Regions from separate parts of the Paenibacillus ihbetae genome, predicted to be linked through region 2. Evidence: riboswitches for the same ligand, from Rfam matches in the RefSeq annotation. Region 2 holds a riboswitch; each other region holds the start of a gene.

The links. Region 2 has a riboswitch for thiamine pyrophosphate ahead of BBD41_RS11820 (ABC transporter substrate-binding protein). Riboswitches for the same ligand answer to the same signal wherever they lie in the genome.
Region 1: another riboswitch for thiamine pyrophosphate. It lies ahead of BBD41_RS19245 (ECF transporter S component); the one in region 2 lies ahead of BBD41_RS11820 (ABC transporter substrate-binding protein).
Region 3: another riboswitch for thiamine pyrophosphate. It lies ahead of BBD41_RS24255 (YkoF family thiamine/hydroxymethylpyrimidine-binding protein); the one in region 2 lies ahead of BBD41_RS11820 (ABC transporter substrate-binding protein).

The regions. Positions count from the first base shown of each region.
Region 1 is NZ_CP016809.1:4,311,132-4,315,279, forward strand. Features, by position in the region: gene BBD41_RS19235 (SDR family oxidoreductase) at 1-453, shown strand, start outside; gene asd (archaetidylserine decarboxylase) at 486-1,331, opposite strand; TPP riboswitch at 1,498-1,610, shown strand; gene BBD41_RS19245 (ECF transporter S component) at 1,710-2,339, shown strand; gene BBD41_RS19250 (ABC transporter ATP-binding protein) at 2,332-4,148, shown strand, end outside.
Region 2 is NZ_CP016809.1:2,632,073-2,636,220, forward strand. Features, by position in the region: gene BBD41_RS11810 (GGDEF domain-containing protein) at 1-898, opposite strand, end outside; gene BBD41_RS11815 (VOC family protein) at 1,202-1,585, shown strand; TPP riboswitch at 1,783-1,894, shown strand; gene BBD41_RS11820 (ABC transporter substrate-binding protein) at 2,009-3,049, shown strand; gene BBD41_RS11825 (thiamine-binding protein) at 3,165-3,458, shown strand; gene BBD41_RS11830 (ABC transporter permease) at 3,455-4,148, shown strand, end outside.
Region 3 is NZ_CP016809.1:5,389,081-5,393,228, forward strand. Features, by position in the region: gene BBD41_RS24240 (class I SAM-dependent methyltransferase) at 1-486, opposite strand, end outside; gene BBD41_RS24245 (nucleotidyltransferase domain-containing protein) at 626-1,324, shown strand; gene BBD41_RS24250 (sporulation protein YjcZ) at 1,440-1,538, shown strand; gene BBD41_RS24255 (YkoF family thiamine/hydroxymethylpyrimidine-binding protein) at 1,612-2,217, opposite strand; TPP riboswitch at 2,319-2,422, opposite strand; gene BBD41_RS24260 (nitroreductase family protein) at 2,596-3,198, opposite strand; gene BBD41_RS24265 (ABC transporter permease) at 3,728-4,148, shown strand, end outside.

The DNA of each region.
Region 1 (4,148 bases), 1.7 Mb from region 2:
AAATCCAAAATGATTCTGATCAGCAGCATCAGCGGCGTTGTTGGCTTTCCGGGGTACGGCCCGTATGCGGCTTCCAAATTCGCTGTCGAAGGCCTTGGGGAAAGCCTGGCCATGGAATTGATGCCTCTTGGCATCGATGTGGTGCTGGTGCAGCCCGGGGCTTATGGTACGCCGATCTGGGGGAAGAGCTTCGGTGAGTTGAAGGTGAGGGAGGGATCGCCCTACAGCGGGATGCTGAAGCGGGTATTGGCGTACTCCGAACGGACCGCCAAAAAGAGCGGGGATCCGCTCGAGGTTGCAAGGTTGGTGGCTCGAATCGCCGGTATGGACCATCCAAGATTCCGGTACCGGCTTCCCCGCAGCACCCGGCTGACCGGGCGGATCAAGGCATGGCTGCCCGACCGCTTCTTTCAGCGGCTGATCGTCCGGCTGCTGGGAAAAGATGATTCATGACGTTTTCCTTGTCTAAAACGGCAAGGGCGTTCTTATTTTTCCGTACATAACTCCTGCTCCAAGCACACCTCCCGCTTCTTCTTCTTGTCTGCGGGCGGATGGAGGATGCCGAGCAGCTCGCCCATTTTAACCGTCGACCCGAGAGCGAGATCTCCCCGGGGGGTAAAGGTGCCGCTCTCGGTCAACAGCACAACGGTTGAGCCGAATTCGAAGTAGGCCAGCTCGTCCCCGATCTGCCATTTCGTCACGCTCTCGTCGGCATATCGGATGCTGCTTACGTTCAAAGCCCCGACCTTGACCACGGCAACCTCACCGAATTCATGCTTGATGTAGGTAATGAGCCTTTCGTTGCGGCTGAGCACCGACCGGATATGGGTCATGGCAAAATCGTTGACGGGGTACACCTTGCCCTTAAGATGCTCCCGTTCGATCTGTACGCCGGTAACCGGGGAATGGATCCGATGGTAGTCCGTCGGGCTCAAATATAAGACGAACGCGTAACCGTTCACATAATTCTCGAATCTCGGAGACTGTGCAAGCAGCTCTTCAATGGTGTAATCCTGTCCCTTGACGTTCAGGATGGTGCCGGTATCGATGGTGCCCATGGCGGTAATCGTCGCATCAACCGGGCTTACCATCGCATCGGCTGTGGCATCTATGGCGCGCAGGCCGATCTTTAATCGGCGGGAGAAGAATTCATTTAGCGAGCGGTATTCATGCAGCTCCTTCTCCGCTTCATGCGCCGGAATTTGATATATTCGAATAAATGCAGGGATCAGATGACGGCTCAACCGGCTGTGGGAGAACTGCCCCACCAAATGGGACAACCACTTTCGGGAGGAGAGCTCTGTCATCAGACGCAGCAATCGTTTGGCCATGTTTATCTCCTTTTTGTGCAAAGACCTCAGCTATCGATGATGCTCGAAAAGCAATCACTCTGATATTGACATAGAATCGGCTGGAAATCAACAAACGGACTCTGAAGAAAAAAAGACTCTTGCCAAAACAGGGAAGGCTGTGTATTTTAAAGTTAACATAAAACCGAATAGGGAATACGGGTGCTTGAGTGAATCAGGCTGAGATTGCAGCTGCTATCCGCTGTTGACCGTTAATCTGAACTGGGTAATGCCAGCGTAGAGAATATCCGACCCTGCTCATATTAGGGCCTAATTTCCGTCTGCGCGTTTTTCCAGACGGTTTTTTGTTGCGATTTTTCCATTTTCAAAAAATTAGCGATGGAGAGGGGAAGTTGTATGATGGAAACGATGAGGCAAGGAATGATGGGGGCTCAGCCGAGGAAAGGGCTCAGACTGAGCGATATTTTGGTGACGGTGCTTGTATCGCTGGTGCTGGGCGTGGTGTATCACTTTTGGGGCTCGGTATACAACCTGCTGAAGCCGCTCTTTTTCGAAGCGGACGAATTGCTGTACGGCATGTGGTTTGCCGCGGCGACACTGGCCTATCTGCTGATTCGGAAACCCGGCGTGGCCATCATTGCAGAGGTCGCAGCCGCACATGTCGAAGTGCTGTTCGGAAGCGGGTGGGGGCTTACGCTGCTGATGTATGGCTTGATTCAAGGCTTGGGGGCCGAGCTCGTATTTGCCGCAACCCGCTACCGCAGCTCCTCTGCCTTGACGGTGGCTCTGGCCGGGGCCGCTGCTGCCGTCGGCTCGATGCTGCTTGATTTCTTCTACAGCTACACGGACGATCTGCAGACCTGGATGTTTCTGGCGAAGTACGGCATGCGGATCTTCAGCGGCGCCGTCATTGCAGGCCTCTTGATGCTCGTCCTCGCCAAAGCGCTGGAGCGTACCGGCGTAACCTCCCTGCTGCGTCCGGCTTCGCAAAAAGACTATGAGGCGCTGGACGATTCGCGCCATGTCTAAAACGCTAACGGACCTCCCCGGAAATACCGTCGATGCGTCTAATGATCCGCAGGCGGAGCCGGCGGTTTATGTGGAAGGTCTGCGCCTTAAATATCCGGGCGAGGAACGGCTGATGTTCAAAGACCTTTCGTTCTCGGCCGCCCGCGGAGAAAAGGTGCTGCTGCTGGGTCCAAGCGGCTGCGGGAAATCGACGCTTCTTCAGGTGCTGAGCGGGATGATTCCCCGGGCGACGGAGGTGCCGATGAAATGCGAGGCGCAGAAGCTTCCCGCATCCTGGGGATATGTGTTCCAGGATCCCGACACCCAGTTCTGCATGCCATTCGTGGACGAGGAGCTGGCATTCGTCCTGGAAAATCAATGCGTTCCACGGGAGCAGATGGAAGAGCGGATGCAGGCAGCGCTGCATGCGGTCGGATTGGAGCTGGAGTCGCTGCATGTCAAAATCGCGCATTTATCGCAAGGGATGAAGCAGCGTCTTGCACTGGCTTCTGCCCTGCTGCTGGAGCCGGAGGTGCTGTTTCTGGATGAGCCGTCAGCCTTGCTCGATCCCGAGGGCCGCGAGCAAATCTGGACGGCGGTGAAGGCCGTATCCTCAGGGCGAACCTTGATCATCGTGGAGCACCGGATTGAAGAGATGGCTGAATATGCAGACCGGGTCGTGCTTTTTGGCCCGGATGGGGCGATTCTGGGTGAAGGCACGCCGGCCGATGTATTCGCCCGCTATTCGCGGGAGCTGAAGGAATTCGGCATCTGGTATCCCGGCGTATGGGACGATTATGCGCAGTCCCCATCCGGCAGGGAAATATTTGCACCGCTCGAGGCATCCTCCGGTGCATCCTCCGGCGCATCATCCAGCGCATCCTCCGGCGGATCCCGCCAGGATGATTCCTTCGCCGGGGATTTGGGAACAGCTGCTCAGATACAGAACCGGGAACGGCTCTATTCCGGTGAGGAGTCCGGACGGCTTAACGTGGCGGACTTTACGTCGGCGGAACAGAGCAAGCCTGCCGTTCAGCTGGCTGAATTTTCAGGCAAGCGTTGGGACAAAGCCGTTATTACCGTCCAGGGGGCGGAGGTGTATCCGGGCGATTTTATTGCGATTGTCGGGCCGAACGGGGCGGGGAAGAGCTCGCTGCTTCTCAGTCTGATGGGGCTGCTGAATGCGGAAGGTAGGTACCTCCTCGGCGGGGAGGAGGTACCGCTAGGGAAAGGAAGACGAAACCGCAAACAAAAGGAGCGGATGCTCCGCCGAATCGGATTCGTATTTCAGAATCCCGAGCTGCAATTCGTGACGGAGCGGGTGTCGGATGAGGTGGCGTACTCCTTGCTGGTGGACGGCATGTCCTCGGATGAGGCGGCTGAGCAGGCCAGCCGGACGCTAGAGCGATTCGGACTAGACGGCAAGGAGAGCCGGCATCCGTACCAGCTCTCCACGGGCCAGAAGCGCCGCCTCAGCGTGGCCACAGCCATGGCCCGACAGCCGGCGGTGCTGCTGCTGGATGAGCCTACGTTTGGCCAGGATGCGCGGAACACGTTTGCGATTCTGGAGATGTGCGAACGGCTGCGCCGGGCCGGGACGGCGATCATGATGGTCACCCACGAGATGCGAATCGCCGAGCAGGCGGCCACCCATATTTGGGAGATTCGTCAAGGGCAGCTGGTCTCCTGCATGGCATCGCCAAGGCTGGCGGCAAGGAGAGCGCCTGGCTTCCAGGAGAACGGTTATCCGCCGATGTGGTCAGAGGGCGAAGCCAAGGAGTATGCTGCCCGTGAGGAGAACAAGGAATCTTCCGGCAAGCCGTACGCGGA
Region 2 (4,148 bases):
CGGTAAACAGACCGCTCCATCCCCCGAACCGATGGGCCATCAGGGCAAACATTCCGCCAAGGACGCTGTAGGGCAGCATGTATCTTACGATCAAGGTGCCTGCCGGCCACGGGTTCTTCTCGGATAGGGATCTCCTCCCCTTCCGAGGCGGCGATTGTCCTCCCGCAAAGCCGATGAAAAATGCGGAGAGGCTGTGCAGGGGATCTACATACAGGTCTGCTCTCATATTCATGAAGCTGTCAAGAAAGATCCGAAGGGCATCTCCCAGCACGAATGCGCCTCCGCCCAGGCATAGGAAGATAACCGACCGCTTGCGCAGCTGCCTGGTGTTAAAATACACCACCAGCGTAAAGAACATCAGTACGATTCCGCACAGCGGATAAAGCATCGCTCCCCCGGCAGACCTCCAGACGGTGTCCGTTCCGCCCGCCAGCTCCGGCTTGATGAGATACTCCCAGCCGACCGTGATCAGGGTTACCGCAACAATGACGATGTCCAGGGTAAACCGAATGCCCCGCAGCGGACCCTGCACCTGCCTAAACAAATAAATCAGAGCGCCGGCGAACAGGAATGCTTCCAAGCTCCAGAACAGGTCTGCCAGCCGGATCGAGCCGCCAAACGTCCCTCCTGCCCATTCATCACCCGCATACAGGATGCGCCCGATGGCATCGCCGGCCAATCCGGCTGCAATCAGAAGCCAAAACCTGCGAAGATGGCCTTGCTCATACCGACTGCCGATCACCCGGATCAAATAAGCGAATGCGGCTGCAGGCGCCATAACAGCTAGTATGCGGTGAAGCATTAAAGTCTCCGGCATCCATAAGGCCAATATCCATTGAATCAATGCGTATCCAATCGCAAGCCGAATATATAAGGAATCGGATGGAGCCGGGCTCATACATATCCCTCCCTGAAACAAAAGGTAGGCTTGGTCGTTCATGATGAATAGGTCTTTTGAATTAAAGCGTTTCCATATCCAATCATACTTTTAGCCTGAGGAAAAGTAAAGAAAAGAAGCGCCAGCAATTGGATACTCATAGGCATATAGGCCGCGCCGGGGTCGTTATTTGCGGAAGGGTCCCGGGTTGGAAGTCACCCAATTCCCACTTGACACATGGGGTTTATGTAGTATTATTCTTTCATATCAACGTAGCTTTGGTTACATATCTCAGCATATTTTTATGGGAGGGGTTCTTGTATTATGGGACAAAGACGATTGGACCATGTAGGCATAGTTGTAAGGGATCTGGAAGCAACGATCGCTTTCTATACGAAGGTGGTCGGTCTTGAGCTCAAGGACCGTCTGACGCACACGAACGGGGTCATCCAGCTGGCTTTCCTCGGCTTTAACGGCAGCGATGAAACGGAGGTCGAGCTGATTCAAGGATACAGCGACTCCCTTCCCGCGGAGGGAACGGTGCATCACTTTGCCGTCAGCACGGACGACATCGAAGCGGAATATGCACGGGTGAAGAAGCTGGACGTTCCGCATCTGGATGAGGAAATCGTCACGCTGCCGAACGGATACCGTTATTTCTTCGTATACGGTCCGGAAGGCGAATGGATTGAATTTTTCCAGCGCTAACAGGTCTCAGGTTGCCTGCATATCGAGGCTGATATGGGCCGCCTGGATCACCAGGGTCTCTCGCGGACAGGGCAGAACCATTACCCGGCGGCCTATATCGGCTTGGAAATCGCCTTCAGGCATGGGCATTCCCGTACTGGACAGGTGCTTCCGGTAGGTCTATAATAACGGAAGTACAACCCGTAACTTCATAAATTCATAAATACCGGGGGAGCTGGAATCGGCCGGCTGAGAGTGTATCCCATACAGATACTGACCCTTATACCTGATCTGGGTAATGCCAGCGTAGGAAGCCAGAGGATTGCGGCTGTTTATTAGCCGCAGTATATACTTACGCCGTCATGCGCTCCGATACGATCGGGGCGTTTTTTGTTATGAAGTGAATACGGAAAATAGTAGACATATAAGGAGAGGAGAAACACGATGAAACAACGTACATGGCTCTCTCTGCTGCTTGCCTGCGTCCTGCTTCTGGTCGCTTCAGGCTGCGGGGCAAGCGGCCAAAGCGGCGGCAGCGCGCCCGGCAAGCAAGAGGCTGGCGGAGAAGGAGAACAGCCGGCCAAGCTCCGCGATGTTCAATTGATGCTTGACTGGTCGGCGAACACGAACCACACCGGATTATATGCGGCCAAGGAGCTCGGATACTATGAGGAGGAAGGGCTGAACGTACAAATTGTACAGCCGGGCTCCGGGGGAACCGATGCGATGGTCGCTTCCGGCAACGTACCGTTCGGCATCAGCTACCAGGAGGGCGTAACGCTGGCCCGGACGCAGGGCCTGCCGCTGGTTTCGATCGCAGCCATCATTCAGCATAATACGTCCGGATTCGCCGCACCGAAGGATCGGGGCATCCAGAAGGCCGCCGATTTTGAAGGGAAGTCCTACGGGGGCTGGGGCTCTCCGATTGAGGAAGCCGTCATGAAATCCATCATGGAAATCGATGGAGCCGACGTTAACAAGGTCAACATCGTGAACATCGGAGACGCCGATTATTTTACGGCGGTCAAGCGGGATATTGATTTCGCCTGGATCTATTATGCCTGGACAGGCATTGAAGCCCAGCTTCGCGGCGAGCCGCTGGACATGATCTACGTGAAGGAATATTCTGAACAGCTGGATTATTATACGCCGGTCATCGTAACGAACGAGAAGCTGATCGCGGATGACCCGGAGCTTGTCAAAGCGTTCATGCGCGCAACCTCCAAAGGCTATCAATACGCGATAGAACATCCGGAAGATGCCGCGGCACTGCTGTCGAAGGCTGTTCCCGACCTGGATGCCGAGCTGGTGCTGGAAAGCCAGAAGTGGCTCAGCCCGCGCTATCAAGATGACGCGCCGCGCTGGGGCGAGCAGAAGGCCGAGGTTTGGTCCGGATATGCCGACTGGATGTTTGAGCGTAAGCTGCTGGAGAAGGAATTGGACGCGGACCGCGCGTTTACGAATGAATTTTTGCCTGATAAATAGGAATAGCAAGCCCCGCGGCTTCACAGGGCTGCTTCGAATCTCATCTGCGTGAAGCTTTGCGGCCGTGCAGAGCCGTGCAGATGAGATCCACCATAAACGAAAGGACGAGAGACTCATGGCGAATACACTGCTGAGCATTCAAGTCATCCCGCGTACGCCGGACGGCGGCGACAGCATCCCTTATGTGGATGAAGCCATCAAGGTAATCCAGGATTCCGGCGTCAAATACGAGGTCCATGCTTTGGAAACGACGATGGAAGGCGAGCTGTCCGAGCTGCTCCGCATCGTGGAGCGAATGCATGAAGCGCTGGTGAAAGCCGGGAGCCCGAGCATCATCTCCCAAGTTAAAATCGCACATCATCCGCAGGGCATCAGCATGGACAAGCTTACGGAGAAATACCGTCCATGAAAAGCTGGTGGAGCTCGATATGGCCGCCCGTCGTGGCGGTCCTCTTCTTTTTGATCGTGTGGCAGGCTGCGGTCTGGATGTTCGATATCGAAAAATTCATCCTGCCTGCGCCGACGGCTATCGGGCATGAAGCCATCTCCGGGGCCTCGGGACTTATGGAGCACACCTGGGCTACCCTGAAGCTAACCGTGATCGGATTTGCCATCGGAACCGGGATCGGACTCCTGCTCTCTTTGGCACTGCACAGGGTCCCTTTTCTCAAAACAGCCCTGTATCCGCTTCTCATCTTAAGCCAGAACGTGCCGACCATCGCGTTGGCCCCGCTCCTCATGATCTGGTTCGGGTTCGGCATGCTGCCGAAGGTCATCGTCATTACGCTCGTTTGCTTCTTCCCCGTAGCCGTAGCGGCCCTCGACGGGCTGGCACGGACCGACCGCACGATGATGAATTATATGCAGATGACGGGTGCGACGCCATGGCAAATCTTCGCGAAGCTGGAGCTCCCGCACGCGCTGCCCTCCATCTTCTCCGGGATTCGGATCGCGGCCACGTATTCGGTCATGGGAGCGGTCATCGGGGAATGGATCGGGTCTGACCGGGGCATCGGCTATTATATGATGCTGCAAAAATCCGGTTACCGGACCGATCGCGTCTTCGTGGCCATTCTGGTTATCGTGCTGCTCAGCCTGC
Region 3 (4,148 bases), 2.8 Mb from region 2:
CCGGTCCATGAGGCAGGGGATGCCGAAGAAGGCAAGCAGCTCGCCAAGCTGCGGCTCAGGCATGCTCTTGTCGAGAATCAGCTCCCTGTCCAATAAAATGCCGCCGGCATCCAGTACGCGGTAATATTCCGGGATGGAACGCGACGCGTCGGTGAAGACGGTGACCGACTCGGCCAGGATGACATCGAATTGATGGTCCGGAAAAGGCAGCGAGCATACGTCAGCCTGAAGAAATTCCACGTCCGCCCCCATAGCCTCCGCCCTGGCTTTCGCTTTGGTTATCATATGTTCATTCAGGTCAATGGCCGTCACCTGGTAGCCCAGGCCGGATAGATGGCAGGCCGTTCGGCCGGTGCCGCAGCCAACCTCCAGAATTCGGCTGCTCGGCCGGATGGGGTACGATTTCAGCATTCGCAGTGTTGCTTCGAATCCGCCGGGGTGGGCGCTGCCCATCCCTAATTTGGACAGCATATTAATGTAATTCATCGGATTGATCCCTACTTTCGTCGTCTGCATAAGGATATTTGTTTATTTACCATATGATTGAGGTACGTTTGGGGTTTTCGCTGAATTTACTATTTTGAGCCCTTTTTTTGAAGATATGAGCGGTTTGGGGGAAAGACGCATGAAGATGGAGCCGATTCAGGCCGCCATGAAGGTCGTGTCGGAACAATATCCGGATTGTCTGCTGGCTGTACTGGGGGGCAGTGCTTCCAGAGGAGAACACAACGAGCATTCCGACCTTGACGTGATCATTGTAGAGAGAGAAGGCGAAGGGCTGAGAAGAAGGACGATCGAAGCTGCCGGCTGGATCGTAGAGCTGTTTATCGTATCAAGCTCAGGCTATCGCGAGGATTTTGACGCAGGCATCGTTGCGGCGAATCCGACACTGCAGCGGATCATGGCCGAAGGCATCGTCCTTCGCTCGGTACCGGAGGGGGACAACATTCGCGAGGAGGCGCAGGCTGATCTGGCTTACGGCCCGCTGCCGTTAACGATGTCCGATATTGATGCAGCCCGGTACATGATCACCGAGTATATGATGGATCTTGAGCAAGCCAAAGGGGACGGGGAAGCCTGGTTTACCGTTCAAAAAATATCGACTCTGCTCTGCGAGTTTGTCCTGAGGGTGAACCGGCAGTGGACGGGGGAGGGGAAGACGCTGTTCCGGTTAGTGTCGGGGTTCGACCCGCGCTTTGGCGAGCAGCTGGTGCATGCGCTGGAGGCGATGTACCGGAGCCGGCAATCGGAACAGCTTATGAAGCTGTGCGAGCAGGTGCTGCTCCCTTACGGCGGCCCGCTGCTTGCCGGTTATGAAGAATAAGGCAACCAGGTTGGGGCAAGACAAGCGGTACAGCTGCCGTGACCGGCATCCTTTCCGGATCATACCGTAATATGTGATAACATCACGTATTTCAATAAATCCAGGAGGGATCTTCATGAGCGGAACATATGGTGGAGATGTATGGGGCACATCTACGGGTATTATATTGGTTCTCTTTATCCTGCTCGTAATCATCTCGCTTGCTTGGGTTTGATTCATCAAGGATACGCGGTGGATAGCGCAAGGACCCGGCATTTTGCCGGGTCCTTGCCTGCTTAAGCTGCATATTATACGCTTCTATGCTTTGGTGATGGGCTGTGCGCAGACACGACAGCGGTCATCACCAGGTGGCTGGAGTCCGTTTGTATGGCATGACTGAACGCATCCTCCAGGGATTCGAATACGCGCGAGAGCGTTCCGTCAAGACGGCTTGCGTAATGGACGCTGCCCCCGAAGGTTCCTTTTTCCTTGGCACGCTGCACTTCGCCGTAAATGATATCCATGTATTGCTCGGTCCCGAGCGGGTATAAGGCGAACTGGCAGGCGCTTTCGATATCCGCATGCGGTCCAAGCTCGCTGTTTAACACCCGGGAATCCTCGGACATATAGACATCCGCATCCGTATCGCCGGGGCAGCCGATCGAGTAGGTTCCGTTAAAAACCGTATGTACGCCGGAAGCTGCCGCATGGGCGAATATCGCCCGGGTCACGTCAAAAACATGCTCCGCACGGCCCCGGACGCAAGTGCTGACATCATCGGTGTGAATCCATACCTTATCCGTTTGCACAGACTTTAGTGCTCCCATAATCACTTCGACGAAGCGGTCCGTCATCGGAAATACCGAGAACCGGCAGCCAACAATCCGGCTGGTTCCGCATACTAGCTCATTCATTGTCGTTTCCTCCCGCAGCATAAATTTAAGAACGTTAAATAGAACGCAAAAAAACCGCACCCCGTTGGAAAGTGCGGCAATGTCTACGCGAAAAATACATAAACATAAACGCTACACTTCCCCACGCTAGCATGACCTAGATCGGGTAGTAAGGGTTAACGGCGGTTCCGCCGTTTCTCAGCACAAGGCACCCCTAGTACAGCAACACAAGATATGAAGTTTTACTTTGATGCCGGCCGGTACAAGCTTCGAAAGAGGGCGGCTTCTTTACCTGGTAATTGTAACGTCTTGGGATCGAAAAAACAATGGACCGCAGCAAAAAGCCGCCACGGGGAGCTTGTGCAAAGCTTCCTGATGGCGCTTTTGATCTTGTCTCGCTTAGTTGTAAACTTTCACGCGATCTTCAAGCGGAGCAAATTCCTTGTCCCCTGGCTCAGCGACCGGCTTGCCGAACGGCATTTGCGCAATCAGCTTCCAGTTTTCTGGGATGTTCCATTCCGCTTTTACTTTTTCGTCGATCAGCGGGTTGTAGTGCTGCAGGGAAGCACCCAGTCCTTCGGCTTCCAGCATTGTCCACACAACGAGCTGAAGCATGCCGTTCGACTGATTAGCCCATACCGGGAAGTTGTCGGCATAGAGCGCAAAGTTTTGCTGAAGCCCTGCGATGACGTCATTGTCCTCGAAGAACAGCACGGTGCCATAGCCTGCACGGAAAGAGGCCATTTTCTCAGCAGTGGATTTGAATGCTTGCTCGTCGCCCACCACTTCCTTCAGAATGCCTTCCGTAATATTCCACAGCTTGTCATGCTGCTCACCAAGCAGAACGACCGCGCGTGCGCTTTGGGAGTTGAAGGAAGAAGGCGTGTATTTAACGGCATCTTTCACGATTTCTTGGATACGCTCATCGGAGATGACGGAATCCTTGCTGATCGCATAGTAGGAACGGCGATTTTTAAGTGCGGTAAGGAAGTCTTTAGACATGTTGATAAACCCTCCTGAGTCATGGTTTGGATTGCATACGCCTGATAAAAAGATGTCCTATCATTCAAGCAAATATGCATCACGGTAATCGCTAATAAAAGTTGAATTATTATTCCTTAACAACTTACTTATCGTAAGAAATAATACTTCCGTTAGTATGTTATTATATCTCATTGGTCATTGTCAACCCCGTAATCGAGAATTTATTGATGTAATACCCCGTAATCAGGAGCTGTAACAGGCAGCTGAAATTTTCTTTCCTATAATAAGGCGTAAAGAGGGAGAACAAAGGAAGGATGAAGGACAACAACGGCTATTCCAGCCAAGCTTCATATTATGAACAAATGATGAACAAATCATGCAAAGATGAAAAATTTAATTGAGTTTGATTCTCAATTATACTTGTCGGTTGAGAATGAGGATGATATAATGCTTATCAGAACGTAATTGATAATCAATCTCAATGAGAATGATGACTGAATTACGAGCTGCCGGATTAATCAGAGACATATGCATAGAAGGAAGAGCCATGAAGATCATTTACTTAGCCGCAGCCGTTGTGGCGCTTTCCATCGTCTCCTTATTTATCGGAGTCAAAGATATTTCGCCGCTGGACTTATTCTCCATGACGGAACAACAACAGCATATTATGCTCGTCAGCCGCTTGCCGCGTCTGGTCAGTTTAATTCTGGCTGGAGTCAGCATGAGTATCTGCGGATTGATCATGCAGCAGCTTAGCCGCAACAAGTTCGTATCGCCGACAACGGCGGGAACGATGGATTCCGCAAGACTGGGGATTCTCGTAGCGATGCTCGTATTCACGACAAGCGGACCGCTTGTGAAAATGCTGGTAGCTTTTGTATTCGCTCTTGCCGGCACGTTTATCTTCATGAAGATCCTGGACCGGATCAAGTTCAAGGATGCGATCTTTATTCCGCTCGTCGGACTCA